2 regions of the Microbacterium xanthum genome follow, and region 1 is predicted to be linked to the other one. Evidence: predicted binding sites of a transcription regulator. Region 1 holds the regulator's gene; the other holds the start of a gene.
The links. Region 1 encodes HspR, which represses chaperone genes until heat shock. Its sites were predicted from a motif close to AAGTTGAGTCNNNNNGACTCAACTT; they were not measured.

Region 1 (14,874 bases):
ATCCGTCCGAGCCACACCAGCCGCGGCCGCATCGACCCTCGCGCCGGCGCGGACCGACGCACCTCGTCGAGCAGGTCGTCGTGGATGCCGTTCCAGATCACGTCGACCTCGCCGTTCCCGCCCGCGGGGACGACGCCGTGGGCTTCGAGTCGGCGCGCGAAGTGCGAGGACGGGGCGGTGACCGCGGAGGCGCGTTCGGCGAAACGTCGCAGATAGGTCCACCCGTCCACCCCACGCGTCTTCGACGCGATGGCGTGCCGCTGCCACACCGTCAGGGCGCGCAGTGTCGCTCGGGGCGCCGGAGTGGTCGCGGCGATGCCGACGTCGACGCGGTTGTGCATGGTGTGCACCACCGGGAGATCGTGCCGGGCGGCGAACCGATGCCCGAGGAAGGCTCCCCAGAAGTCAGCCTGTACGTGCACGATGTCGACCGGCGGGCGCGCGACGAGCACACCATCGATCCACCGGTCGGCGCGAGCGCCGGGCCACGACAGCGAGTACTCCCGGTCGATCGTGATCGGCAGGGACGGCACGTCCAGAAGAGCGGGATCGGGGGCGACCGCGGCACCGCGCCGACCGTGCAGGGCCGGCGCGACGATCGAAACGACGTGGCCGGCGCGCTCGAGGAACTCCCGCTGCAGCCGCATCGAGACCTGAGCGCCCCCCAGCGACGCGACGTGCTGGTCGCCGAACATCACGACGTGCACGAGGTCACTCCGGGAGCGGTTCGCCGCGGTAGAGCGCCTCGAACGTGTCGAGCGTGCGGTTGATGTCGTGCACCGCGACGCCGTCCAGCGAGGCCTGCTGCATGCGACGGCGTTCGTCGGGCGATGCGGTGAGCACGTCGGTCAGGCGCGCGGCGAGCTGCTCCACGTCGCCCGGCGTGAACAGGTAGCCGTTCTCGCCGTCGTGGACCAGATGCGGCAGGGCGACCGCGTCGGCGGCGACGACCGGCAGCGCCGAGGCCATCGCCTCCATCGTGGCGATGGACTGCAGCTCGGCGATCGAGGCGATCGCGAACACGCTCGCGCGGGAATAGAGGCGACGCAGCTCGTCGTCGCTGACGTGCCCGTGGAAGACGACGCGACCCTCGAGGCCGAGCTCGTGGGCGAGGTTCTCGAGGTTCTTGCGCTGGTCGCCGCCACCGACGATGTCGAAGCCGACCTCGAGGGCGGGGTCCAGGGTCGCCAGGGCGCGCAGCACGACGTCGATCTGCTTCTCGCTGGTGAGGCGACCGACGAACAGCACGCGATTCTCCGCACGGGGTTCGAGGTCGGGGGTGTAGTTGGCCTTGTCGATGCCGCAACTGACCGGGATCACATCGGTCACGTCGATCGTCGACTCGAGGAAGTCCGCCGCCTTGCGGGTGGGCGTGGTCACCGCACGTGTGGACGAGAGCGTGCGCTGGGCATCACCCCAGGCCCACCGGATGATCGCGTCGGTGATCTTCTGCGGGAGCACCGTGAAGTCGAGGATGTTCTCGGCCATCACGTGGTTGGTGGCCACGACGGGAATGCCGCGCAGGTTGGCTTCGTGCGCCAGCCCGCGGCCGATGATGATGTGCGATTGGATGTGCACGACATCCGGCTTGACCTCGTCGAGGACCTTCCGCGCATAGTGCTTGGAGCGCCACGGCCACACGAACCGCAACCAGTCGTGCGGAGGCCAGCGCACGGACGGCAGGCGGTGAACGGTCATCTCGGCGCCCTCGACCACCTCGACGCCCGGGTGCGCACGGCGGTAGCGCTGGTGGGGGGCGACGACGTGCACATCGTGGCCGCGGCCGACGAGACCGGCCGCGAGTCGCTCGGCGAACCGGGCGGCGCCGTTGATGTCGGGGGCGAACGTGTCGCAGCCGATGACGACGGTGAGCGGGCGGCGGGGAGCGGGCGTGGCGGGATCTGTCACGGGGTGCGGGCTGCCTATCTGTGCGGCGCCGGAGCGCAGCGGCTGTCTGCGGGATGAAGCGGCGGGGTGGGTCGCACCGCTCGCGCGCGTCAACTGTACCCGAGCACCCGCCGGGACCCGGGAGCGGCGGGGTGCATCCTCGTGCGCGCTCAGGAGACCGAAGGATGCGCCCCGTACGCTGGGCGCATGCCGCGACTGCTTGCTGATGCCGACGAGCACCTGTGGGTCCCCGTGACCGGATCCCTGGGATTCCGGGGGCGCCGTCACCGCAAGGCCGCGATCCGGATGCTCTTGACGCAGGCCAACCGGGCCGCGGGCGCCGAGGGTCGTCCGGGAAGCGGATTTCTCGCGTGGGTGATGAGCCAGGCGACCCCGCTGCTGATGAAGCGCGCGAACGGGCGCGTGCTGGTATGGGTGTGGAAGAGCGATCCGGATCTGCTGGTCGCGATGGCGCAGGTGCAGGAGGCGACGTCGCAGGCACGGGCGGCGCGGGCCATGATGCCGATCGAGTACGACGACACCGAGTCCTTCCGCAATCCCCACCTGGGCGTCGGGGAGAAGCTCGCCATGCCGTTGCCGGCCGATGCCCGCACGCCGCCGTTCGCGACCTACACGTGGGACACGGGTTCGCACTTCGTGACCGTGACGGCGGTGTGCGCCGATCGCGAGCGCTTCGGCACCGTCATCGGGTCGATCGATGACCTCGCGCGGACCGTGCGCATCGTCGACGATCTGACGGTCGGCGAGTCCGAGGGCGTGCTGCGCATCGATCCGGCCTGACCGCGTTCACTCGCGGTCTACCCGTCGTGTTCCTGGCGCGCTAGCCTCAGCGAGGACCCTTCCTCGTCAGAAAGGCACAGCATGCCCGAGTTCCGTTACGGCCCCGTCGAGCTCTACCTCGTCGGCTTCGAGGGCGAGCGCCCCGACGCCGGCACGATGGCAGCCCTGTCCGACCTGCTCGAGAACGGCCTGATGCGCCTTCTCGACCTGGTGCTGATCTCCAAGTCGGGCGACGGCGACATCACCGTCGCCGAGATCGAGGCCGACGAGTTCGCCCTCGAGCTGCACGAGGTGGGCATCGCCGGCGAGGAGGACATCGCCGAGCTCGCCGAACTCGTCCCTCCGGGAGGGTCGGCGATGCTCGTCGCCCTCGAATTGAGCTATGCGCGCGAGCTGGCCCAGCGCGTGAGCGCCTCGGGTGCCGTCGTGCTGTCGGCGGAGCGCATCCCCGCCCCCATCGTCAACGCCGTCATGGACCTGGCCGACGAGGCCGGAGAGTAAGAGGAGTCATCATGCCCATTCGCAGAGTCGGCCGCCCCGGCCTCATCGGCCTCGCCGCCCGCACCGCGGTCGTCGCCGGCACCGCCAACGCCGTCAGCGGCGCGATGTCGAACAGCCGGCAGCGCAAGCAGCAGTCGGAGTACGAGCAGCAGCAGTATCAGGCTGCGCAGCAGCAGGCCGCGATGCAGCAGGCCGCCCAGGATGCGGTCGCCCAGCAGCAAGCGGCGCAGGCTGCCGCTGCGCCCGTCGCTGCGCCGGCGCCCGCCGCGGGCGTCGACATCGTCGCGGAACTGCAGAAGCTCGCCGCCCTGAAGGATGCCGGCGTGCTCTCGGACGCCGAGTTCGCCGCCGCAAAGGCCAAGCTCCTCGGCTGAGAGTCAGCGCTTCTTCTTCGCGATCCCCGTCGGTGGCCCACCGGCGGGGATCGCTGCATCCGGGTCGCCCGACAACCACCGCAGCCAGTGCGTGCCCGGATCACCCTCCAAGACGAGCGCTCGCACGAGGAGCGTCAGCGGGATGGAGAGGATCGCGCCGAGGGGACCGATGATGAAGGTCCAGAAGATCACCGAGAAGAAACTCAGCGTGAGGGACAGGTTCACGGCGTCGCTGACGAACTTCGGCTGGATCAGCACCTGCAGCGTGACGTTGACGACGCAGTAGATGGCGACCACGACGAGCATCATCGGCCACCCGCCGACGACGAGCGCAAGGATCGCGGGCGGCACGAGCCCGAGGACGAAGCCGATGTTCGGCACGAAGTTGGTGACGAAGGCGAGGATCGCCCACACGAGGGGCGCCGGGATCCCCAGCGCCCACAGCGCGAGTCCGTCGATGACGGCGACGACCAGACCGAACGCGGCATTGACGACGTAGTAGCGCCGGACACTGCGGTTGTAGGACGCGATGCGGTCGACGGTCGGGCGGATCCCGGCGCCGAAGGCGCTCTCGGCACGCGAGTAGCGCGAGGCATCGGCGGCCATGAAGATCACGTACGCCAACACGAAGAAGAACGCGGTGAGCGCGGCGAGGACGCCGCCCCCGATGGACGAGGCGATCGACAGCAATGTCGAGGGGGCGAGGAGGGATGCGGTGGCGGCCGCGATCTGGTCGTCGATCCCGAGGTCGCGAAGCCAGTCGACCAGTGCCAGAGCGGTCTGCTGCAGGTCGGACGCGAAGTCCTGGACGAGACGCCCGAACTGGACACCCGCGAACGCGAGCATGAGCGCGAGGACGGCGAGGATCAGGTACCCCAGCACGATCACCGAGGTCGTCGCCGCCCATCGGGGCCAGCCCTTCCGTCGCAGCAGGGGAGCGAGCGGCTGGCAGATGATGACGATCACCGCCCCGAGCACCAGGGGGCCCACGATCTCACGGCCGAGGGAGAGGCCCACGAGGACGACGACGACCGCGGCGAGGCCGAGCAGGATGCGCAGCGTCGGCGACAGTGCCGGCGGCGGCGCGGGAGCGGGTTCGGGGGCGGAGCGTCTCACGGTGCCAGGCTAGGGGTTCGGGGGTTGATCGGGAGAGGACGCGTCGCCGCCGGGGCGCCCGAGCCGCACCGCGATGTCGTCGATCTGCGCCGCGAGGGCACGGATCTGACCCCGGGTGGCCGGTTCGCCGGCGTCGTCCGCGCCGGCGGCGGCCTTCTCGAGCACCCAGGACGCGAAGGTGGCCGAGACGACACCGACCACGGCGATGCCACCGGTCATGAGCAGCACCGCGATGACGCGCCCCCATGCGGTCACGGGGGTGTAGTCGCCGTATCCGACGGTGGTGATCGTCACGAACGCCCACCACAGGGCATCGCCGAACGACGTGATGTTCGCGTCGGGGGCATCGCGCTCGGCCTCGAGGACCGTCAGCGCGGCAACCCAGATGAGGGTCAGCGCGGCACCGGCGCCGTAGACCGCGATGCGCGCCCGGAGGGCCGCCCCGGCGGTGCGCTGCAGCACGTGGAGGACCGTGAGCGCCTTCAGCAGGCGCAGGGGGCGCAACGCGGGGATCACGACCACGCACAGGTCGAACAGGTGCCGGCGGAACCACGTCCCTCTCGGTCGCGCGAGCGACAGCTGCACCAGGTAGTCGACGGCGAAGACGATCCAGGTCATGATCATGACCGCCCGCGCCAGCGAGAACCCCGTGCCGCCGAGGTCGGCGATCACCTGCCACGAGTAGGCGACGATGAAGGCCAGGGATGCGGCGATCAACGGCCAGTACGTGAGCTGATGCCACCGATCCAACGTCATGGCATCGAGCCTACGAGCGCCGCGGTGCTGCGCGGCGCAGCCTCGCCGCCGGTGCGCGCGGGCTCAGCGCGCGGCGTCGGCCTGGAGTGCCGCGGCGTTCCGGATGAACAGGATGATCCACGCGAACACCATCACACCCGCCACCAGCTCGACGGCCGTCAACGTGTAGGCGCCGGTGGCGAACATCACCGCCAGCAGCACGATGACGCCCGCGAACACCCACCCGAGAGCGAGGAAGGCCCGAGCGATCCCCGGGATCCACCACTTCAGCGCGATCACGACGACGCCGAAGGCCACCGCCATCCCGGACGCGACACCGGTGTGCAGCAGGAAGAACTCGTCGACGGGGAAGACTCCGACGCAGGCGAGGAAGACCCCGACGACGATCAGGGAGACACGCACGTTCCGGGCGCCGTGCGGATGCGGGGTGGGGATGCCGATGGTCACGTAGCGGGCGAGGGTCGTCACGATGAACCCGGCGATGATGAGTGTGATGTTGAACGCGTAGGCGGACAGATCGTCGGTCATCCCGAGTGCGCTGAGGTTGAGCTTCCACCACTGCGGGTCGCTCGCGGTGAGCATCGCGGTGACGACCCCCTCGACGAGGAAGACCGCGAGGATGATCGCCAGCAACGGCAGGTCCATCTGCGTGGCCGAGGCGAAGACGGCGTACGCGGTGACGAACGCCGTCGCTCCGGCGAGCGCGATCAGCGGCAGCGGGTACACCTCGGCGCCGATGAAACTGCGCTCCATGATGCTTGCCACGAGCGTCCACGACAGCAGCGCGATGATCGCATGCGCGAGAGCGAGTGCGGCGATGTCGAGGTAATCGAGCACGCGCAACCGTGCACCGTGCCCGCTCAGCCGCATCAGGTAGCGCCCGGCTCCGAAGGCGACGAGGGCGACCGTGGCCGAGGCGACCGCGACGAACTGTCCGATGGAGTCGGGGCCCGCGATGGGTGCCGCCTCGAGGCGGAAGACCGGCAGGGTCACGAGGGCGACGACGACGAACGCCACGACTCCGGCGCTCAGAGAGAGCGATTCGAGCGACCGCTCGGTCGTTCCGTCGAACTCACGCCGTGCCGCAGCACGCAGCTTCTCGGATCGTCTGGTCGGTGCCGGTGCGCTCACGAGCCACACCCTAGCGAGCCGCGACGTCCCGCGGCAGGGTCAGTCGTCGGGAGCTTCCGTCGGCGGCGACACTCGGTGCGGGCGCCACAGCACGACCTCGGTGGCGCGGCGCACGCGTGTTCCGTGTCTCAAGGAGATGACCGCCCCGGTCGCCCCGGCGGCGAAGACGCGCGCGCCGGGGCGACGCTCGAGCTCGCTCCTCATGCGGTCTTCGAGGTCGCGCACCCGCAGATGCAGTTCGCGGACCCGGTCTTCGAGTTCGATGATCCGCGCGATCGCCGGCAGGCTCATCCCCTCGGCCGACATGCGCGCGACCTCCTGCAACTGCGCCACGTGCCGCAGGGAGTAGCGACGGGAACCGCCCTGGGTGCGGGCGGGCACCACGAGACCGAGACGGTCGTACTGGCGGAGGGTCTGCGGGTGCATGCCCGCGAGTTCCGCCGCGCCGGCGATGGCGAGGATCGGGGCATCCTCGTCGATCTCGTCGGGTTCGACCATGTCCTCACCTCGCTTTCATGCCGTGTCCTGCGCCGCGCCCGCTCGGCGTCTGACTCCAAAAGTAGCCGGTCGCCGAGCGGGCGGAGGAGGATGAAACGCTAGCCTCGCGCTTTGGCCATCAGGTCCGCGCGGGGGTTCTCCCTGGGCTCGAGCGCCTGGTAGGCGGCAAGCGCCTCGCGTGCCGCGTCGTCGAGGTGCGACGGGACGGCCACCTGCACCTCGGCGAGGAGGTCGCCGGTGCCCTTCTGGGTCTGCACGCCGCGGCCTTTGACCCGCAGCACGCGACCTGACGGAGTCCCCGGTGCCACCCGCAGCCGCACGGGGTCTCCCCCGAGGGTGGGCACCTCGATGGTGGCGCCGAGTGCGGCCTCGGTGAAGGTCACCGGGACGGTCACCCGCAGGTTCAACCCGTCACGGGTGAACACCGGATGAGCGCGGACGCTGACCTGCACCACGATGTCGCCGGTCTCCCCGCCGTCCGGCGAGGGGCGTCCGCGCCCGCGGAGGCGGATCTTCTGCCCGTCGCGCACGCCGGCCGGGATCTTGACCTTGAACGGCTTGCCGTCCTCGCCCTGCAGGGTGATCGTCTCGCCCTTTGTGGCCGTGACGAAGTCGATGGTCGTCCGCGCCGTGACATCCGCCCCCCGCGTCGGGCCCCCGAATCCCTGGAACCCGCCGGAAGGCTGCCCGAATCGGCCTGAACCGAAGCCCGTGCCGCGTCCGCCCTGCTGCTGATTGAACATCGAGAAGATGTCGTCGAAGTCGGCGCCGTCGAAACGGCCACCGCCTCCGCCGCGGCCCTGTCCGAACATCGAGAAGACGTCCTCGAAGCCGCCGCCCTGACCCGACCCGCCGGAGGTGAACCGCGCACCCGAGCCCATGGCCCGGATCTGGTCATACTCCTGGCGCTGCTCAGGATCGCTCAGCACGGCGTAGGCCTCGCTGATCTCCTTGAAGGTCGCCTCGGCCTTGGCGTCCCCCGGGTTCGAGTCGGGGTGGTAGGTGCGCGCGAGCTTGCGGTAGGTCTTCTTCAGATCGGCGTCGCTGACGTCCTTCGAGACGCCGAGGACCTTGTAGAAGTCCTTGTCGAACCAGTCCTGACTCGCCACGTGTCCTCCTACTCCGCCGGAACGGCGACCACGACCTTGGCCGGGCGCAGCTCGACAGAACCCAGGCGGTAACCCACCTCGACGACCTCGAGGATCGTCGGGGTCTCGGTTCCCGGGGTGGGTGCCTGGAAGATCGCCTCGTGGTGCTGAGGGTCGAAGGCCTCACCGGCCGCGCCGTAGGGCTCGATGCCCATCCGCTCGACGACGCCGCGCAGCTTCTCGGCGATCGCCGCGAAGGGCGTGCCCTCACTCAGATCGCCGTGCTTCTCGGCGCGGTCGAGGTCGTCGATCACGGGCAGGAGTCCCTTGGCGACCGAACCCTTGGCGCGCTCGATCTCGACCTCGCGCTGCTCCTCGGTGCGACGCCGGTAGTTGGCGTACTCGGCCTGCAGGCGCTTGAGGTCGCCCAGCAGCTGGGACTCGAGGTCGGCGAGCACCTGGTCCTCGGCGGCGTCCGCCTCGGCGGCGCCCTCCGACTGCTCGGCACCGAGGATGTCGTCCACGGTCAGGGCCGGATCCTCCGGCTGAGGGTCGGAGGCCTGCGCCTCCGACCCCTCGTCGCCGGGGACCTCGTTCTCGGGGACCTCGTCGGGTCCCTGTTCGAAGTCCTTGGGCATGCTTACTTCTTCTCTTCGTCCTCGTCGATGACCTCGGCGTCGACGACGTCCTCATCGGACTCCGTCGAAGCCTGCTCCTCGGACGCCCCGGCGTCCGGAGCGGCCTGCTCGTTCTGCGTGGCCTGGTAGATGGCCTCGCCGAGCTTCTGCTGACTCTGGTTCAGCTTGTCGAAGGCGGTCTTCACGGCCTCGTCGTCGTCGCCCGCGAGCGCCGACTTGAGGGCGTCGACGTCGGCCTGAACCTCGGTCTTGACGTCTTCGGGAAGCTTGTCGCCGTTCTCGGAGATGAGCTTCTCGACCGAGTACGACGTGGTCTCGGCCTGGTTGCGCACCTCGGCGGCCTCGCGGCGCTTCTTGTCCTCGGCGGCGTGCTCCTCGGCCTCGCGCACCATGCGGTCGATGTCGTCCTTGGGCAGCGAGGAGCCACCGGTGATCGTCATGGACTGCTCGGTTCCGGTGCCCTTGTCCTTGGCGGAGACGTGGACGATGCCGTTGGCGTCGATGTCGAAGGTGACCTCGACCTGCGGGACGCCGCGCGGCGCCGGGGCGATGCCGGTCAGCTCGAACGTGCCCAGCGGCTTGTTGTCGCGGGTGAACTCGCGCTCGCCCTGGAAGACCTGGATCGCGACCGACGGCTGGTTGTCGTCGGCGGTGGTGAAGGTCTCGCTCCGCTTGGTGGGGATGGCGGTGTTGCGCTCGATGAGCTTGGTCATGATGCCGCCCTTGGTCTCGATGCCGAGGCTCAGCGGGGTGACGTCGATGAGCAGCACGTCCTTGCGCTCACCCTTGAGGACACCGGCCTGGAGGGCTGCGCCGACGGCGACGACCTCATCCGGGTTCACGCCCTTGTTGGCGTCCTTGCCGGTCTCCTTCTTGACCAGCTCGGCAACGGCGGGCATGCGGGTCGATCCACCGACGAGAACCACGTGGGCGATGTCGGCGACCTTGATGCCGGCTTCGCGGATGACGTCCTCGAAGGGCTTCTTGGTGCGGTCCAGGAGATCCTTGGTGAGGTCCTCGAACTTCGCACGCGAGAGCGTCTCGGACAGCGACACCGGACCGGACTCGGTCAGCGAGAGGTAGGGCAGGTTGATCGACGTCGAGGACGAGCTGGAGAGCTCCTTCTTCGCCTGCTCCGCGGCCTCCTTGAGGCGCTGCAGGGCGATCTTGTCGCCGGAGACGTCGACGCCGGTGGTCTCCTTGAACTGCTTGATGAGGTAGTCCACGACGCGCTGGTCCCAGTCGTCGCCGCCGAGGCGGTTGTCGCCGGAGGTGGCGCGCACCTGGATGGTCGAGAAGTCGTCGTCCTTGCCCACCTCGAGCAGCGACACGTCGAAGGTTCCGCCACCGAGGTCGAAGACCAGGATGAGCTCGTCCTCCTGGCCCTTGTCGAGGCCGTAGGCGAGGGCTGCCGCGGTCGGCTCGTTGATGATGCGGAGAACGTTCAGGCCCGCGATCTCACCGGCCTCCTTGGTGGCCTGACGCTCGGCGTCGTTGAAGTAGGCGGGGACGGTGATGACCGCGTCGGTCACCTTGTCACCCAGGTACTCCTCGGCATCGCGCTTGAGCTTCATGAGGATGCGCGCGGAGATCTCCTGCGGCGTCCACTTCTTGCCGTCGACATCGAAGCCCCAGTCGGTGCCCATGTGGCGCTTGACGCTGGAGACGGTCCGGTCGACGTTGGTGACGGCCTGACGCTTGGCGGTTTCACCGACGAGCACCTCGCCGTCCTTGGTGTAGGCGACGACCGAGGGGGTCGTCCGGAAACCCTCGGCGTTCGCGATCACCTTGGGCTCGCCGCCCTCGAGGACGCTGACGACGGAGTTCGTCGTACCGAGGTCGATTCCAACAGCACGGGGCATGTCTTCTCCTTCTGGATGGGGCCGGCGGTCGCGGGCCCGGTTTGTCATCGGAAAGTCCGGGTCGACTCAGGGACCTGAGCCGAGATGACTCAAGCGTAAACCTCGCACTCGACCGTGTCAAATGAACTTGATATGCATGGACTCAACTTTTGCGCGAGGTGATCCGCCTCGCCGTCCACGCCGTGAAGCCGCGAGCGTCCGGAATGCGCGCGAGAAGGGGTCCGGCGATGATCGTGATGAGCACGTACGCCGTCGCGAGGGCGGCCAGCGACCGATCCACGCCGGCCGCGATCGCGAGCCCCGCGATGACGATCGAGAATTCGCCCCGCGGCATGAGGGCGAAGCCCGCTCGCCAGCGTCCGGCCTCGCCGATCCCGGCACCTTTGGCGGCCACGTACCCGGTGACGAGCTTGGTGGCCATCGTGACCGCGGCCAGACCCAGGGCGGGCGCGAGCATCGGCAGCAGGTCGGCGGGATCGGTGGACAGACCGAAGAAGAGGAAGAACACCGATGCGAACAGATCCCGCAACGGCGTGAGCATCTGCTGGGCGTGTCGGGCGACCGGGCCCGAGATCGCGATGCCGACGAGGAACGCCCCGACCGCCGAGGACACGCTCGCCTGAGCGGCAAGGCCCGCGACGATGAGGGTGACGCCCAGCACCGTGAGCAACAGCACCTCGGCGCTGCGGGACGACACCAGACGCGACACGACGTGTCCGTGACGCAGGGCGACGAAGAGGATCACGGCCACAGCGGCGATGGCGATGACGACCGTGAGGACGCTCGCCCCCAGGCTCAATCCGAGCAGGAGTGCGGTCAGCAGCGGCAGGTAGAAGGCCATCGCGAGGTCTTCGATGACGAGGATCGACAGCACCACCGGGGTCTCGCGGTTGGTGAGTCGCCCGAGATCCTGCAGGAGCTTGGCCACCACACCCGATGACGAGATCCACGTGATGCCGCCCAAGGCGATCGCCGCGATCGGCCCCCACCCCAGCAACAGCCCCACAGCCACACCGGGCAGCGCATTGAGCAGCATGTCGATCACCCCGGCGCGACGCGACGTGCGCAGGCTCCCGACGAGCTCGTCGGCGGTGTACTCCAGCCCCAGCATCAGCAGCAGGAGGACGACGCCGATCTCGGCGCCCACCTCGATGAACTCCTCCCCGGCGCCGAAGGGCAGCAGCCCGCCCTCCCCGAAGGCGAGACCGCCGAGCAGGATCAGCGGGATCGGGGAGATGCCGAGGCGTCCGGCGAGGCGCCCGAGGAGGGCGATTCCCAGGAGCAGCGCGCCGAGCTCGATGAGCACGAGCGCGCCGTGGTCCATGGGTCCCCTCAGCTTCCCTCGATGATGCGGGCGAGCATCTCCAGACCCGACGGCGTTCCGATCGCCACGAGCGCGTCGCCGACGCTGAGCACGTCGGCAGGCCCCGGCGCGGGCACGACGCCTCCGGCGCGGACGACCGCGACGATGGAACATCGGGTCAGGGTGCGAGCGCGGGTCTCGCCGAGCGGTCGACCCGCGTAGGGCGAGTCCGCGCGCACCGGGATCTGAGACGTCGACAGACCGGACACCTGCTCGCGGAGGCCGGCGAGCTGCGTCATGATCAGCGACCCGCCGAGGACTTCGGACAGCGCTGTCGCCTCGTCGTCCGTGATCTCCAACGAGACCTCGGCACGGTCGGGATCGTGCGGATCAGCGACCGCGATCTCGCGGCCGCCGTCGCGGAAGGTGATCACGGACAGGCGCCGGCCCGCCGCGGTCTCGACATCGTGGCGGATGCCGATCCCCGGCAGTTCGGTGCGCTCGACGTTGACGGGCATGGCCACATCCTCGCATCATGAGGCCATCCCCGCTGGTCCTCCGCGGGGAACCGGCCGTTCACCGAAAGGTCATACCGTGACCGACATGCCCCTCCCCGAGAGCCCGTCACCCGAGTCCGAGAACGCCTCCGCGACGATCGGGCACCCCACCGAGCCGCGCCGACGCGGTGTCCTGGCCTGGGCGCTGTGGGACTGGGGGTCGGCGGCCTTCAACGCCGTGGTGACGACCTTCGTCTTCAGCACCTACCTGGCCAGCAGCCTGTTCGTCGATCCCGCGATCGTGGATGCGGCGGGCGGCGACGCCGACGACCCGGCCCTGGTCACCGCGCTGGCGAACAACGCCAGCGTCGTCGGCCTGGCGCTCATGATCGCCGGCATCCTCATCGCCGTCCTCGCCCCGGTGCTCGGCCAGCGTTCGGACGGCAGCGGGCGACGCAAGTTCTGGCTCGGCGTGAACACGTTCGTGGTCGTGGGGGCGATGGCGGCGATGTTCTTCGTCGAGGGCACCCCGGGGTATCTCATCCTCGGCGCCACGCTCCTCGCGGTCGGGAACGTCTTCTTCGAGTTCGCCGGCGTGAACTACAACGCGATGCTCGTGCAGGTCTCCACGCGGAAGAACATGGGCCGGGTCTCCGGCTTCGGCTGGGGCATGGGCTACGTCGGCGGCATCGTGCTTCTCCTCCTGCTGCTGGTGCTGTTCATCCAGGGATTCGGAACCGACGGATCCGCCGGAGTCCTGGGCGTCTCCACCGACGACGGCCTGAACATCCGGATCGCGGTCGTGGCATCGGCGGTCTGGTTCGGCGTGTTCGCCGTGCCGGTCCTGCTGAAGGTGCCGGAGATCCCGGCGGCGCAGCGACGCGTGCGCGTCGGTTTCTTCCGCTCCTACGCCGTCCTGTGGGGCACCCTCGTGAAGCTCTGGCGGGGGAACCGGCAGGTGCTCATGTTCCTGCTCGCCAGCGCGGTGTTCCGCGACGGCCTCGCGGGGGTGTTCACGTTCGGCGCGATCATCGCCGCGCAGGTGTTCCGCTTCTCCTCGAGCGAGGTGCTCTACTTCGCCGTCGCCGCCAACGTCGTCGCCGGCGCATCGACGATCCTCGCCGGACGACTCGACGATCGGTTCGGCCCGAAGAACGTCATCATGGCCTCGTTGATCGGTCTGGTCGCGACCGGCACGGTGGTGCTGTTCATCGGCACCGCGCAGATCGGCTTCTGGATCGCCGGGCTCATCCTCACCGCGTTCGTCGGCCCGGTGCAATCGGCGAGCCGGTCGTTCCTCGCCCGCATCACCCCGGCGGGGCGCGAGGGGGAGATCTTCGGTCTCTACGCGACCACGGGCCGGGCGGTGTCGTTCATGGCACCGGGGCTGTTCGCCCTGTTCGTCGCGATCTCCGGCGACACGCGCCTCGGCATCCTCGGCATCACGCTCGTCCTGCTCGTGGGACTCGCGCTGATGATTCCGGTGAAGGCGAAGCAGGCCGTCATCGACTGACGACGGCCTGCTTCCGCGGGTGCTTCAGGGCGCGGTGATCACTCGGGCGGGTGGGCCCCCACGTCGCTGCGGGACGCCTCGATCTGGGTGACGGACGGGTCGACGCGCTGCGCGGGCGATTCCCCGCGACCGTTGCCGGTCCCGTCACCGTCGCCGTCAGCCGAGCGGCGGTGCATCCATTTGGGGAGCCTCGGCCATCGCACGCCCCGCTGGTCGGGCTCTTCGACATCGAGGCCGTAGTAGTCGCCGATGCGCTCCACGAATGCCGCGCGCTGCGCGTGGTCGTACGCGCGGCGCTCCCGCTGGAACGCGACGATCGTGGCCCAGCAGATGAGGAGCATCACGACGCTGAAGGGCAAGGCGATCGTGATCGCCGCCGTCTGCAACGCGGTGAGGCCGCCGGTGAGCAGCAGCGAAATCGCCAGGAGCGCGGTGACCAGCGTGAAGAAGGTGCGGATCCACTTCGCCGGCTCCTGGTTGCCGCCGGTGGCGATCATGCCCATCACGAGGGCGCCCGAGTCGCTCGAGGTGATGAAGAAGACCGCCACGAGCACCATCACCCCGATCGTGAGCAGCGTTGTGCCGGGGAAGAACCCCAGCAGCTGGAAGATCGCACCCTCGATGTTGACCGAGCCGTCCGGGAGGGTCATCGAACCCGGCTGGTTCATCTCGAGGTACAGCGCCGATCCGCCGAGCACCGCGAACCAGAGGATTCCGAGCAAGGTCGGCACACCGATCACGCCGAGGACGAACTGACGCACGGTACGGCCTCGCGAGACGCGGGCGATGAAGATCCCGACGAAGGGGGCCCACGAGATCCACCAGCCCCAGTAGAACGACGTCCACGACGACTGCCAGGCTTCGCCCGCCTCGCCCTGGAAGGCGCTGACGGTGAAGGAGAGTCCGACG
Region 2 (14,874 bases), 1.0 Mb from region 1:
TCACGTCCGCGCCGGAATGGCGAGCGCGCCGCACCGGTCGGCCGCCAAGACCCCGTCGCCTTCACTCCCGCAGCAGCGTTCGGAGCGTTTCGATCGTGTCGCTCTCGGCGGCGGGTTTGTCCGGTCGGTACCCGCGGACGCGCGCGAACCGCAGCGCGACCCCGCCGGGGTAGCGGGTCGAGCGTTGGACGCCGTCGATCGCGATCTCGACGACCGCGTCCGGACGCACGCGGATCCCCGCCTTCGTCCGCTCCGTCTCGCGCGATCGGAAGAGGTCGGTCTGCCAGCGCAGGGTCTCGTCCGTGAGCCCCTTGAAGGTCTTGCCGACCATGACGAACCCCTCCTCCGCGCCCCGCAGGGGATCGCGTGCGCCGAGGTGGAGATTGGAGAGCAGCCCCGCTCGTCGACCCGAGCCCCACTCGACCCCCAAGACGACCAGGTCGAAAGTGAGCACCGGCTTGACCTTCACCCACCCCGTGCCGCGACGACCTGCCGAATAGAGGCTGTCGACCGCCTTCACGACCACCCCCTCGTGCCCGGCGGCGAGCGCCTCCCGCCAGACGTCTTCAGCGGCGTCGGGGTCCGAGGTGATCCGCCCGGGCACATGCCACCGGCCCGCAACCCGGGCGAGCGTCTCTGCGCGCCGCTCGAGCGGATCGTCGAGCAGATCTCGACCGTCCAGGCGCAAGATGTCGAAGAACCACGGCTGCAGCGCGATCTGCGCAGCCGATTCCGATCCGAATCGCGCCATCGTGTCCTGAAACGGCCGGGGTGCACCCGCGTCGTCGAGGGCGAGGGTCTCCCCGTCGAGGATGACCTCGCGGGCGGGAAGCCCGCGGACGACCTCGACGATCTCAGGCACCCGCCGTGTGATGTCCGCGAGGCTGCGCGTGAAGACACGCACCTCGTCGGCGGACCGGTGGACCTGAATGCGCGCGCCGTCCAGCTTGTACTCCACCCGCGCTCGCCCCGTCATCCCGAGAGCCAGAGAGACGCTGGGCGCGGTCGCAGCCAGCATCGGGGAGACCGGGCGGGAGACCTCGAGCGTGACCGCATCGAGGTCCGCAGCCGACCCTCCGAGCGCGATTTCGGCAGTCTCCCCCAGATCGCCGGTGAGCATCGCAGCCCGACGCACCGCGGCGACGGAACGGTCGCCGGCCGACGCGATCGCGTCGGTCAGCACCCCGTCGAGTGCGCCGGTGCGCAGCTCGCCGAGGATCACGCGGGATACGAAGTCCCATTCCGCTGCGGTGCACGCCGTAGCGAGCGCCTCGAGCACGGCGGTGCGCCGTGCTCCCGACCCGGCCCCCGAGGTCGCGGCCAACCGGTCGAATGCGGCATCCACGTCCAGGACCGTCAGCGCCGAGCGGGCGGCATGCTCGGTACGCGGCCGGGAGAGCGTGCGCCAGCCCACCCCCAGCCGGCCCTGCCTCGGCGAGGCGGTCAGCCAGCCCACGACCGCCCGGAGTTCCCCGATGTCGGCGCGGTCGAGCAGTCCGGCGAGGACGGACACCTTCCGCGAACGCGACCGGGTCGCTCCCAGAGCGTCGGCGGCCTCGACGACCTCGTCGATCAGCATCCGCGCTGCCTTGTCGCCCAGAGCGCCCAGGCCACCAGCAGCGGTTGCAGGAACAGCCTCCCGAGGCGAGCACGGTCGGTCGCCAGACCCGGAGCAGAACGGCCGGTCCGCCACTGGTGGACGTTCCCGGGGAAGACCGCGACGAAGAACGCCGCCACGAACCCGCCGACGCGCGCGCGATCGGCCGGGAAGATGACGAGAGCCGCAGCCGACAGGACTTCGACGGCGCCGGATGCCACCACGATCAGGTCCTTGTCCGTTCGCAGCAGTCGTGTCGCCCAGTCGGGAACGACGATGCGGTATCCGCGGCGACCCCAGGTGAGGTGGGACAGACCTGCGGCAGCCAGCAGCGCGGCCATGCCTGCACGCGCCGCGGTCCGCGCACGCTCACGGCGCGGCTGCGGGATCTCGATCCGGCGGCGTCTCATGTCTCGAGCATGCCCCATCCAGAGCCTGTCGGGGCCGGGACGGGGCACACCCGGTCAGGCGACGAGGGGGGCGACGCGGCGCGCGGAAACGCGAAGTCCTGTGTCGTCGGAGTCGACGGTGATCGTGTCGCCCTCGACGAGGTCGCCGGAGACGAACAGGTCCGCCACGCGGTCCTCGATCTCGCGCTGGATGACGCGCCGCAGCGGACGAGCCCCGTACTCCGGTTCGTGCCCGAGTTCCGCCAGACGCGCGACGGCCGCGTCGGTCACGTCGAACCCGATCTCGCGGCTCGCGAGGCGCGACGACGTCGCCGTCAGCAGCAGACGGACGATCTGCTGCAGGTGCGCGGCCTCGAGCTTGCGGAACAGCACGATGTCGTCGATCCGGTTCAGGAACTCCGGGCGCATCGCCTCGCGAAGCTTGCCCATGACCCGGTCGCGTAGGTCCTTCTCGGAGCCGAATCCGGTCGCGCCGCCCCCGTCTGGCAGGAAGCCGATGGCCCCGCCCCGGGACGCGAGGAATTCGGATCCCAGGTTGGAGGTCATGACGATCACGGCATTGCGGAAGTCGACGGTGCGACCCTGACCGTCGGTCAATCGTCCGTCGTCGAGAACCTGCAGCAGCAGGTTGAAGACGTCCGGGTGGGCCTTTTCGATCTCGTCGAAGAGGACGACCGAGTAGGGGTTCCGCCGCACACGCTCCGTCAGCTCACCCGCATCGTCGAACCCGACGTAGCCGGGAGGGGCGCCGACCAGGCGCGAGACCGTGTGGCGTTCGCCGAACTCGCTCATGTCGAAACGCACGACCGCCCGGTCATCGTCGAACAGTGAGCGCGCGAGCGATGTGGCCAGCTCGGTCTTGCCGACCCCGGTGGGGCCGAGGAAGAGGAAGGAGCCGACCGGTCGCCGGTGGTCGCCCACGCCGGTGCGGTTGCGGCGAATCGCCCGCGCGACGGCGGCGACGGCGTCGTCCTGCCCGATGACACGCTCGTGAAGCTCGTCTTCGAGTGCGCCCAACCGCTCCCGCTCCGACTCGGTCACCCGGTTGACGGGGATCCCGGTCGCACGGCTGACGACAGCGGCGATGTCGGGCTCGTCGACCACCCCGGCCATCTGCCCGCCCGGGGCGGCCGCACGGTCGATCTCGGCCTGCACCTCGGCGATGCGGTCCCGAAGGAGGGACGCCTCCTCGTAGTGCTCGGCGGCGACGGCCGCGTTCTTCTCGGCCTCCAGGGTCGCCCGGCGCTCGACGAGGGCCGTCACGTCGAGCGCCGGCCCCCGCGCGAGTCGACGCCGGGCTCCGGCCTGGTCGATGAGGTCGATGGCTTTGTCGGGCAGCACGCGATCGACGAGGTACCGGTGGCTCAGCTCGACCGCTGCGCGGATGGCCGCGTCGGTGTAGGTGATGCCGTGGTGATCCTCATACGCGGGGGCGACCCCCGCCAGGATTCGAACGGCGTCTTCGACGGAGGGCTCACCGACCCGGACGGGCTGGAAGCGGCGTTCCAGCGCGGGGTCCTTCTCGATGGTGCGGTACTCCTTCAGGGTGGTGGCTCCGACCAGGCGGAGCTCGCCGCGGGCGAGTCGGGGCTTGAGGATGTTGCCCGCGTCCATACCGCCCTCCCCGCCACCGCCGGCTCCGACGACGGTGTGCACCTCGTCGATGAACACGACGAGGTCGTCACGGTGCGCTGCGACTTCGTCCATCGTCCGCGTCAGGCGCTCTTCGAAATCACCGCGGTACCGCGTACCCGCCAGCATGGCGGGCAGGTCGAGGAGGACGACGCGGGTGTCCGCGAGCTGCCCCGGGACCGAGCCGGCCGCGATCGCCTGGGCGATGCCCTCGACGACCGCCGTCTTGCCCACACCCGCTTCGCCCACCAGCACGGGGTTGTTCTTGGTGCGGCGGCTCAGGATCTCGATGGTCTGCTCGATCTCGCCGTCACGCCCGATCACGGGGTCGAGGGCGCCCTCGCGCGCCTGGGCGGTCAGGTCGGTGCCGAACCGATCGAGCATGGGGGTGTGCGAGGGGTCGGTCTCTCCTCCGGGAGCCGTTTCGGGATCACCGGCGACCGTCTCGCGGACTTCCTGGGTGAGGGACTCCGCCGTGACGCCGGCTCGGGAGAGGATCTGTCCCGCCGGGGTGTCCTGCGCCAGGACGAGCGCGAAGAAGAGATGCTCGGGATCGACATAAGTGGACCCCGACGATCGCGCGACCTGGTACGCGTGGAACAGCGCCCGTTGAACCGACGGTGTGATGACGGCCCCGTCCACCGGCGCCGCCGCGGTGGCGGCCGGGAGTCGCTCCTCCGCCGCTCGGACAATGGCGCGCGGATCTGCCCCGACGCGCTCGACGGCGTCCTTCGACGGGGAGCGGTCCACGAGCACGCGCAACACGTGCAACGCATCCAGTTCCTGCTGCCCGCGCTCCAGCGCGTAGCGACCCGCCGCCTGGAGGATGTGCTGCGTCGCGGCACCGAGGAACCGGCTGAGGTCGATCGACCGCTCCGCGCGGGCGCGCTCGCCCGCAAGGTAGCGCGCGAGGAACTCGTCGAAGGCGCTCTGGCCGTCGTCGGGGGTGAAGTCTTCGGGCATTCCCGCTCCTTGCATCAAAGATGAGTCACGTGCGCTCAAGATTAAGAGTTGAGCGATCGCATATCAACTTCAACGTCGACGGGGCGATGCTATTCCGCCGAAGCCCGAGAGATCGTCATTTTCCGCCGGGAGGGCCGAGGATCAGCAGCACCACGAAAATCACGGCGACCGCGGCGACCAGCAGCAGAGCGAGCACCCACGGGCGCCGCAGGAACCACCGCATCAGGGGGTCGTACCACCGGTCGGCCTCCGGGCCCGGGTCCAGCCGCCAGGGCCCCTCCAGTCGCCCCGATCGGTGCAACCAGATCTCGGTGGGGACGGTCGCGTACGGGATCACCGCGCTGACGACGGCCACCGCCGTCGGCCCGAACGCCCACCGCTGGTTCATCGCCACCAGCAGCGCCGTGGCCCCGTAGGAGAGAAAGACGAACCCGTGGATCCCGCCCCCGATCGTCACCGCGATCGACAGGTCGAGGGTCGCTCGGAGGATCAGCCCGGCGATGAGCAGCGTCCACGAGACGACCTCGGCGAAGGCGAGGATGCGGAAGAGCGATAGCGGAGTGCGGAACACGGGTCCTCCAGTCGGGTCGCCCCCAGCCTAAGCGGGAGGAGGGGGCCGCACGGGCTACCGTGGGACGGTGCACCCCGAGCTCGACCGCCTTCGACGGCGTCCCGATGTGGAGGCGCCCGGATTGCTCGCGGTCGACGCCGCGGACCGGCTGATCCTCGACGCGTCCCTGGACGCACGCCGCACCGCCGGGGCTGGTCAGCTGTGCGTGATCGACGACGCGTACGGCGCCCTGACAGTCGGATCAGCACTCGCCGGGGCGGAGCAGATTCGCGTGCATCAGGATGCGGTGACCGGGGAGCGCTCCCTCGCCGCCAACGCCGCCGAGCTCGCACCGTCGGCCTCGTACCGCTCCCTCTCCCTCTCGCGCGAGCTGGTCCACGGCGCGACGGTGGTCCTGCTGCGCCTGCCCCGCTCGCTGGAACGACTGAACGACCTCGCGGGGATCATCGCCGCATACGCCGACCCGGATGTCACCGTGTTCGCCGGCGGGCGCATCAAGCACATGAGCGTCGCGATGAACGACGTGCTCTCTCGCCGATTCGCCCGGCTGGACATCACGCACGCCCGCCAGAAGTCGCGCGTCCTCATCGCACGGGCGCCTCGCGACGGCGCCGACCCCTCACCGCGACGCGCGCTGCACGATGGGTTGACCGTCTGCGCCTACGGCGGCGCCTTCGCCGGAGCCTCGATCGACGTCGGGACGCGCCTGCTGTTGTCCCACCTCCCGACGCCGCGGGAGACTCCGGCCATCGACATGGCGTGCGGGACCGGCATCGTCGCCGCCACCTGGGCGAACCGTTTCCCGGAAGCCCGCGTCATCGCGAGCGACCAATCGGCCGTCGCGGTCGCCTCGGCCTGGGAGACGGCGGCCGCCAACGGCGTCGCCGACCGGGTCCAGGTGATGCGCGACGACATGCTCGGTTCGCAGCCGGATGCGTCGGCGGACCTGATCGCGCTCAATCCACCGTTTCACTCCGGCGCGGCCGTGACCGATCGGATCGCGCCGAGGATGTTCGCCGACGCAGCCCGTGTGCTCATGCCGGGCGGCGAGCTGTGGACCGTGTGGAATTCCCACCTGGGCTATCGGGCCGCACTCGAACGCACGGTAGGGCCGACCCGCCAGGTGGCGCGCAACGCCAAGTTCACGCTCACCGCGTCGACGCGTCGCTGACGCTCACCGCCGCGGGTCGCGCGTGCACCACAGGGCCCAGCACACCAGCACGGGCTGGAAGAACAGCCTCGCAAGGCGCTTGGCATCGGTGTCCAGACCGAAGCCGTCACGGCCGCGGGTGAACTGCTCGACGTTGCCGGGGAAGATCGCCGCGAAGAATGCCGCGAGAAGAGCTCCCACCCGTCGTCGCGAACCCGGGAGCGCCACCAGAGCCGTCCCGAACATGACCTCGACGACGCCGGAGGCCACGACGACGGCGTCCTTGTCGAGCCCGGTCTTCTCGACCGCGAAGTCGGGGACCTGCGCCTGAAACTCCTTTCGCGCCCAGAAGAGGTGACTGATGCCCGCGAACACCATCGCGGAGGCCAGAAGCCAGCGGGAGAAGGTCCTCATGCTCCGATGCAACCATGCCGCTGCGGACCGCGGCGGTCACATCGGCGGCGCGGCGGCGATCAGTTCGCCGGTGAACGGATCCTTCGGCGCGGCGAGCACCGCCTCAGTGTCACCGTGTTCGACGACGCGTCCCGCCTTCATGACGACGATCCGGTCACTGACCCGTCGGATCACAGCCAGGTCGTGCGAGATGAAGACCATGGCCAGCCCCTCCCGTCGCTGCAACCCGATGAGCAGATCGAGGATGTCTCGCTGGGTGGTCACGTCCAGGGCCGACACCGGCTCGTCGCAGACGAGCAGTCGCGGTCGAGCAGCCAGCGCACGAGCAATGGCCACACGCTGACGCTGCCCGCCGGACAGCGCCGCCGGTCGACGGTGCAGCACCTCCGCACCGAGTCCGACATCGGCGACGAGCTCTTCCGGTGAGCGACCCGATGTCCCGGCCGCCGTTCGAAGGATGCGCTCCACCCGCCACCGCGGATCGAAGGAGCCGAGCGGGTCCTGCGGGATGAGCCGGATCCGGCCCGCGAGACTCGTGCGGACCTCTCCCCCGTCGGGCCGTTCGGCTCCGACCAGGATCCGAGCGAGGGTGGATTTCCCGGATCCCGATTCTCCGACCACCCCCACGACCTCGTTCGCGCGCACCGCGAGGTCCACATCCGCCAGGGCCGACATTTCTCCACCGGTCGGGAGGCGATATCGCCGCGTCAAGGCGGTTCCGGACAGGACGCTCGGTCCGGCATCGACCCGACCCGATGAGGGCTTCGCTCCGCGCGGCACGGCATCCCGCAGCGCGCGCGTGACGGCGTGTCGCGGTGCCCGCCAGACGTCATCGACCGTTCCCACCTCGACGACCCGCCCCGCATCGAGTACGACGACACGGTCGGCGACCCGACGCACCGCGTCGAGGTCGTGGGTGATCAGCAAGATCCCCTGTCCCTCGTCGCGCAACCGCGCCAGCAGCGCCAGGACGCGGGCGGCGACGGTGGCATCCAGCGCCGTGGTCGGCTCGTCGGCGATGAGCAGCTCGGCGCCTCCCGCGAGGGCGGAGGCGATGAGCACCCGCTGCCGCATGCCGCCGGACAACGCCTCCGACCGTTGCCCCAGCCGGGCGCGGGCATCGGGCAGCTCGGCCTGCTCGAGCGCCTTCACAACGCGGTCTCGCCGCTCCCGCCGCGGCACACCGTTCACCGCCAGGACTTCCGCGACCTCCGCCTCCACCGTGCGCAGCGGATCGAGCGACTGGAGCGCATCCTGCAGCACCAGCGCGACCCCGCCGCCGCGCAGCGCACGCCATCGCCGCGCCGTCGCCCGCCGCATGTCCTGACCGTGGACGTCCAGCACCCTCGCCGAGACCTGCGCGCCCGGTTCGACCTGCGTGAGCCCGAGGAGCGTCCGCGCGAGAACGGATTTTCCCGCCCCCGAAGGCCCGACGATCGCGACACACTCCCCCGCGCCGACGGCGAGGTCCACATCGTCGAGCACCACTCCGGATCCCGGCATCGCCACCCGCAAGCCGGCCACCTCGAGGACGCTCATCGCTCGCCCCCGCTCGACAGCCGGCGCCCCACCACCGTGAGCACCAGCGCGGTGACGACGATCGCGAGCCCCGGGAACACGGTCATCCACCACGCCGAGGTGATGTACACGCGTCCCGCGTTGAGCATGGCGCCCCACTCGGGCGAGGGCGGCACCGCTCCCAGACCGAGGAAGCTCAGGGCGGAGACCCACACGATCGCCTGCGCGACGCCGACCGCCGCGATCGAAGCGAGCGGTGCGAGTGCATTGGGGAGGATGTGCCGTGTGAAGACCGTGCGGGCGGATGCGCCCTCGAGCCGCGCGAACCCGACGTAGTCGCTGCGGACGACCGTGCGTACGCGAGCCCGCAGCACACGCGCGTAGCCCGGCGCGGTCGCGGCGCCGATCGCGATCACGGAAGCGGCCACCCCGGGTCCGATGATCGCGACGAGCAGGAGCGCCATGACGAGGGTCGGCAGGGCGAAGAGGACCTCGATGATGCGGCCCAGCGCCGCATCGAGCCGGTCCGGACCGAGTCCGGCCGCGAAGCCGAGCACGAGGCCCGCCCCCACGCCGATCGCCGTGGCCGCCAGCCCGACTCCCGCCGACGCGGCAGCCCCGTGGACCACACGCGTGTAGATGTCGCGTCCCGACTCGTCCGTCCCGAACGGATGACCCCAGCGCGGCGAGAGGAAGGCCTCCGTGGGCTGGATGGCGAGGGGGTCGCCCGGTGCGAGCAGTGCCGGCCACAAGACCGCCACCATGATCAGGCCCAAGACACCCGCCGCAACCATGCCCCCTCCCCCGAGTCGGGTTCGCAGCGCCGTCGCCCCGACACGCGGCGCGGGCGCCATCACGAACCGACCGCCACGTCGGGGGCCCGCAGGAGCCGCGGATGACGGCCGCGCAGGCGAGGATCGATCACGAGTTCGAGCGCGTCGGTGATGATCACGACGGCGACGTAGAGGAGCGCGACGACCACGACGGCACCGATCACGAGCGGCACGTCCCGCTGCATCGCCCCGTCCAACAGGAGGCGGCCCAGGCCCGGGCGTGCGAAGAGCGACTCGACCACGACCGCACCGGAGATCAGGCTGCCGAATGCCCAGCCCGACAGGGCCAGCGCGGGCAGCACGGCGTGGCGGAGGGTGTGACGCAGACGAAGCCGGATCTCCGATGCCCCCCGCGCGCGCACCGTCGTGGCGAAGGGCGCCCGGTCGGCCTCCTCGAGCGATTCTCGGAGGACGAGCGAAAGGAACCCCGCGATCGGGATCGCCAGGGTCACCACCGGCAACACGAGCCCCGCCGGGTCCAGACCGGCGCTGGTCGCCGGCAGCACCCCCCACCCCGCGGCGAAGACGAGGATCAGCACCGCGCCGAGCCAGAACTGCGGGGTGACCGTCGCGATCACCTCCACGCCGCGCAGCAGACCACCCAGCGGCCGTGCGGCACGACCGCGCGCGGACGCGACGATCACGACGCCGACCACCGCCAGCGCCCACGCCAGGAGCAGGGAGAAGAACGCGAGGACAAGGGTGGCAGGCAGCTGCGCGGCGACGAGGTCGAGGACCGGCTGCCGCCTCGCGTACGAGTCGCCCAGCTGAAGAGTCGCGATACGCCAGAGCTGCGACAGGTACTGGACCACGAGCGGCCGATCCAGCCCGTACGCCTCGCGGGCACGGTCGGTCGCCTCTTCGCCGGCCTGCGAGCCGGGGCCGCCCAGGATCGCCTCGAGCGGGTCGCCCGTGGCTCGCAGCGCGAAGAAGACGATCGTCGCGACCAGCCAGACGACCAGGATCGCCCGCGCCAGTCGCGCTCCGACCCAGCGGACGACCCTCACCCGATTCAACCCACCAGGCGGGCGTCGATGAAGGAGGGCGTGGCGACGGTGCCGAGGACGGCGACATCGGTCACGCCTCGGGTGAGGAAATGGTTCTGCTGGTCGTAGAGGGGCAGGATCGCGTAGGACTCCAGGACGATGCGCTGCGCCTCGTCGTAGAGCGCGGCACGCTGCTGCTCATCGATCGTCGCGGACGCCTCATCGAGAAGGGCGTCCAGCGCCGGGTCCGACAGCTGCGCGTGGTTGGCGAAGTAGCCCGAGGGCGCCGGCACGATCCCGTCCGAGTGGTAAAGGATGCGCAGCACGTCCGGACCGACCTTCGTATACGGCGCACTGACGACCTCGTACTCGTCGGCGGCGAGGGTGGCGTACCAGGTGGACAGATCGGTCGGGTCCAGCACGACCTCGAACCCTACTGCGGCGGCGTTCGCCTGGATCTGCTCGAACAGCGACTGCTCCGCCGCAACAGACTGGTTCGTACTGACCGGGAAGCGCACGGTGAGGCGTTCACCGCCCTTAGTGCGCACGCCGTCGTCGTCGCGCCCGGTCCACCCGGCATCATCGAGCAGACCTTCGGCGCGGTCGACGTCGGTGACGAACAGCTCCGGGACCGACACGGCGGTCGCCTCGGTGCTGGCAAGAGGTGAGTACGACCGGGTGACGGTTCCGAGGTAGAGCGTCTCGATCCCGGGTTCGGGGTCGGCCGCGCGGATGAACGCCTCTCGGACGAGGGGGTCGTCGAAGGGCGCATGCCCGGCGTTCAGTTCGAGTCGGTTGACCGATCCCGGGCGCGGCGCGTCGATGTGGTCGATCTCGTCCGATGACTGCGCGGCCGCGATCGCATCCGGCTGGGGGTTGTCGATGACGTGCACCTCGCCCGAGGTGAGGGCGGCCTGCCGCGTGGCCGCATCGGGGATGAATCGCCACTCGATCGCGTCGAGATGAGCGACCCCATCGTGCTGCGCGTCGGGCGCGGGGGTCCGGTAGTCGTCGTTGCGCACGAAACGGATGTGATCCTGCACCACCCACTCGTCCACGACGAAGGGCCCCGTCCCGATCGGGGCGAGGCAGTTCTCCTCCTGCCCGCGTGCCATCCCGGCGGGTGACTGCATCGCGGTCCACTGCTGACTCAGCGACTCCAACAAGGCCGAATCGGGCTCCGAGAGGTGCAGCCGCACCACATCATCGGCGACCACTTCGACCTCGACGACCTTCTGCACCGCCAGGTACCCCGTGGATGACCCCGTGTCGGGATCCTGAAGGTGTTCGATGTTCGCCTTGACCGCCGCGGCATCGAAGGGCGTGCCGTCGGTGAAGGTCAGGTCTTGCTGCAGAACGAAGTCCCACGCGAGTCCGTCCTCGCTCACGCTCCACTCCGCAGCGAGCCAGGGCTGGATCTGGCCGGTCGCATCCCTGCCGACGAGCGGTTCGAGGTACTGCGTGGACACCAGCGCTTGCGGGTAGTTCCCGCCGACGTGCGGATCCAGGCAGGTCGGCTCGGCATCCCCGGAGGCGTACACCAGCGTGCCCCCCTCCTGGCTCTCGACGGATTCGGCGTCCCCCGCGGCGCAGGAGGTGATCACCAGTCCGACAGCGAGAAGGAGCGGCACGGTGCTGGACAGACGGGCGCGAACGGACATCGTTCCCTTTCCGGGAGGCTTATTTATGGATGCGATCCAATAATAGACACTGTTCGAACGGTGGGGATTCACCCCCTTGCCCCCACCGGCGCGGGGTGGTTTCCTGGCGGCGTCCACCGACGACGAGGGGGCCGCGATGGGGAATCCGTCGGCGCATACAGAGGGACCGTTCGTTTCGCCCTTCGCAGGCGACTTCGCCGCAGACCCCGGCTTCGACTTCGACGTGCGCCTCGCGGTCGGGCATGCCGCGCACGGAGGCGCGGATCCCGGTGAGGTGCTCTCGGCCGTGAGGACGGTGCCCGCCGGCGACACGTCCGGGTGGTTCGACGCGTGGCGCACTCTCGGCGAGCGCGTGCTCGCCGCGGCCGACGACGCCGACGCGGCCGGTCATATCCAGACCGCCGCCGCCCGCTACCTCCGGGCAGCGAACTACCTCGGTTTCGCGGTGTCGTCAGCGGCGGCGCTGCCCGACGTCGACCCCCTGGTGACCACCTTCCACGCGCACCGTCGCGCGTGGACGTCGTTCGTGGCGCGATGCGGCCACCCGACCCGCAGCGTGTCGGTACCCCACGGCACCGTTCCTCTGCCCGGGGTGCTGTTCCTGCCCTCCGGAGCGGGCCCCCATCGCACTGTGGTGTTGAACAACGGCAGCGACGAAGCGATCAGCCGACTGTGGACCGACCTCGCACGCCCGGCGCTGGCGCGCGATTGGGCGGTGTTCGTCTTCGACGGACCGGGCCAGCAGTCGCAGCTGTTCGAACACGGGGTGCCCTTTCGCCCCGACTGGGAGCAAGTCCTGCACCCGGTGGTGGATGTTCTCAGCGCCCGAGAGGACGTGGACGCCTCCCGCCTGGCTGTCTGGGGAGTCAGCCAAGCCGGCTATTGGGTGCCGCGCGCTCTCACCGCGGAGCATCGGTTCGCGGCGGCGGCCGTCGACCCCGGCGTCGTCGACGTCTCGGCGAGCTGGATCGCCCACCTCCCGTCGGAACTGGTCGCACTCCTGGACCGGGGCGAGACAGCCGCGTTCGATGCAGCGCTGCGAGAGGGAGTCGATCCGGATTCCGCAGAAGCCGCCATGATGCGGTTCCGCTCGCGCCCGTACGGCGTCGGTGAGAGCTTCGGCGAGGCGTTCCGCGCGGTACGCGCCTACCGGCTGACCTCGGACGACGCCGCTCGCATCCGGACGCCGCTGCTGATCGCCGATCCCGACGGGGAGCAGTTCTGGCCGGGCCAGTCGCGCGCGCTCGCCGCGATGACATCCGGGGTGGCCACCCTCGCGCACTTCCCCGCGTCCGAAGGCGCCGGCCTGCACTGTGAGCCCCTGGCCCGACTCCGTGTCGCCGAGGCGGTTCTCGACTGGTTCGACGACACCGTGGGCTGAGCGCCCGCGGACGGACTCTCCGCACGGCGGAGGGGCCGGCGCATCGTCTGCGCCGACCCCTCCGCCATCAGGATCCAGAGATCAGAAGTCCCAGTCCTCGTCCTCGGTCGCCTCGGCCTTGCCGATGACGTACGACGAGCCCGACCCCGAGAAGAAGTCGTGGTTCTCGTCGGCGTTCGGCGAGAGAGCCGAGAGGATGGCCGCGCTCACGTCGGTGACGCTCGAGGGGAACATCGCCTCGTAGCCGAGGTTCATCAGCGCCTTGTTGGCGTTGTAATGCAGGAACTTCTTGACGTCTTCGGTCAGACCGACACCGTCGTAGAGATCCTGCGTGTACTGCACTTCGTTGTCGTAGAGCTCGTACAGCAGCGAGAACGTGTAGTCCTTGATGTCCTGACGGGTGGCCTCGTCGACCTTCTCGAGCCCCTTCTGGAACTTGTAGCCGATGTAGTAGCCGTGGACGGCCTCGTCGCGGATGATGAGGCGGATGAGATCCGCGGTGTTGGTGAGCTTCGCGCGGCTCGACCAGTGCATCGGCAGGTAGAAGCCCGAATAGAACAGGAACGACTCCAGCAGGGTCGAGGCGACCTTGCGCTTGAGCGGCTCGTCGCCCCGGTAGTACTCCATGACGATCTGAGCCTTCTTCTGAAGGTTCGGGTTCTCGATCGACCAGCGGAACGCCTCGTCGATCTCCTTCGTCGAGCACAGCGTCGAGAAGATCGACGAGTAGCTCTTGGCGTGCACCGATTCCATGAACGCGATGTTCGTGTAGACCGCTTCCTCGTGGGGCGTGATCGCATCCGGAATCAGCGACACCGCACCGACGGTGCCCTGGATGGTGTCGAGCAGGGTGAGCCCGGTGAACACGCGCATCGTGAGCGTCTGTTCCTCCGGGGTGAGGGTGTTCCACGACTGGATGTCGTTGGACAGCGGCACCTTCTCGGGCAGCCAGAAGTTGTTCACGAGGCGGTTCCACACCTCGAGGTCTTTGTCGTCCTGGATGCGGTTCCAGTTGATCGCCTGGACCTGATCCAGGAGCTGCAGCTTCTCAGCCATGGTTCCTTCTTCTCGGGTGATTCGTCACAACATGCAGGAGACGCACTCGGACATGTCGGTGCCCTCGAGGGCGAGCTGACGCAGGCGGATGTAGTAGATCGTCTTGATCCCCTTGCGCCACGCGTAGATCTGGGCCTTGTTGATGTCACGGGTGGTGACGGTGTCCTTGAAGAACAGCGTCAGCGACAGGCCCTGGTCCACGTGCTGGGTCGCGGCGGCATAGGTGTCGATGACCTTCTCGTAGCCGATCTCGTACGCGTCCTGGTAATACTCCAGGTTGTCGTTGGTCATGAACGGCGCGGGGTAGTAGACCCGACCGAGCTTGCCCTCCTTGCGGATCTCGATCTTCGACGCGATCGGGTGGATCGAGGACGTCGAGTTGTTGATGTACGAGATCGAACCGGTCGGCGGGACGGCCTGCAGGTTCTGGTTGTAGATGCCGTGCTCCATGACGCTGGCCTTCAGCGCACGCCAGTCGTCCTGGGTCGGGATCGACATCCCCGCGAACAGCTCCTTGACCTTCTCGGTCTGCGGAGCCCACTCCTGCTCGGTGTACTTGTCGAAGAACTCCCCCGAGGCGTATGTCGAGTCGCGGAATCCGTCGAAGGTCGTCCCCCGCTCCCGGGCGATCGCGTTCGATGCGCTGAGGGCGTGAAACAGCACCGTGTAGAAGTAGATGTTCGTGAAGTCCAGGCCCTCTTC

Region 2: RZO50_RS00030 (ATP-dependent Clp protease ATP-binding subunit) is a predicted target of HspR. The motif match lies at 4,620-4,644, and genes of this name have one in related genera.

What each region holds. Positions count from the first base shown of each region.
Region 1 covers NZ_JAWHUE010000001.1:1,027,744-1,042,617, reverse strand. Annotated here, with positions in the region: gene RZO50_RS05015 (glycosyltransferase family 4 protein) at 1-707, opposite strand, end outside; gene RZO50_RS05010 (glycosyltransferase) at 712-1,908, opposite strand; gene RZO50_RS05005 (hypothetical protein) at 2,095-2,688, shown strand; gene RZO50_RS05000 (DUF6325 family protein) at 2,770-3,189, shown strand; gene RZO50_RS04995 (SHOCT domain-containing protein) at 3,201-3,563, shown strand; gene RZO50_RS04990 (AI-2E family transporter) at 3,567-4,679, opposite strand; gene RZO50_RS04985 (potassium channel family protein) at 4,689-5,435, opposite strand; gene RZO50_RS04980 (DUF998 domain-containing protein) at 5,499-6,566, opposite strand; gene RZO50_RS04975 (heat shock protein transcriptional repressor HspR) at 6,606-7,064, opposite strand; gene RZO50_RS04970 (DnaJ C-terminal domain-containing protein) at 7,163-8,173, opposite strand; gene RZO50_RS04965 (nucleotide exchange factor GrpE) at 8,182-8,790, opposite strand; gene dnaK (molecular chaperone DnaK) at 8,793-10,652, opposite strand; gene RZO50_RS04955 (cation:proton antiporter) at 10,795-11,976, opposite strand; gene RZO50_RS04950 (cation:proton antiporter regulatory subunit) at 11,985-12,473, opposite strand; gene RZO50_RS04945 (MFS transporter) at 12,559-13,965, shown strand; gene RZO50_RS04940 (BCCT family transporter) at 14,004-14,874, opposite strand, start outside.
Region 2 covers NZ_JAWHUE010000001.1:3,664-18,537, forward strand. Annotated here, with positions in the region: gene RZO50_RS00020 (ATP-dependent DNA ligase) at 62-1,579, opposite strand; gene RZO50_RS00025 (DoxX family protein) at 1,573-2,007, opposite strand; gene RZO50_RS00030 (ATP-dependent Clp protease ATP-binding subunit) at 2,062-4,602, opposite strand; gene RZO50_RS00035 (DUF3817 domain-containing protein) at 4,718-5,173, opposite strand; gene RZO50_RS00040 (class I SAM-dependent methyltransferase) at 5,241-6,344, shown strand; gene RZO50_RS00045 (DoxX family protein) at 6,348-6,737, opposite strand; gene RZO50_RS00050 (ABC transporter ATP-binding protein) at 6,774-8,276, opposite strand; gene RZO50_RS00055 (ABC transporter permease) at 8,273-9,049, opposite strand; gene RZO50_RS00060 (ABC transporter permease) at 9,109-10,095, opposite strand; gene RZO50_RS00065 (ABC transporter substrate-binding protein) at 10,101-11,735, opposite strand; gene RZO50_RS00070 (alpha/beta hydrolase family protein) at 11,872-13,116, shown strand; gene nrdF (class 1b ribonucleoside-diphosphate reductase subunit beta) at 13,198-14,172, opposite strand; gene nrdE (class 1b ribonucleoside-diphosphate reductase subunit alpha) at 14,197-14,874, opposite strand, start outside.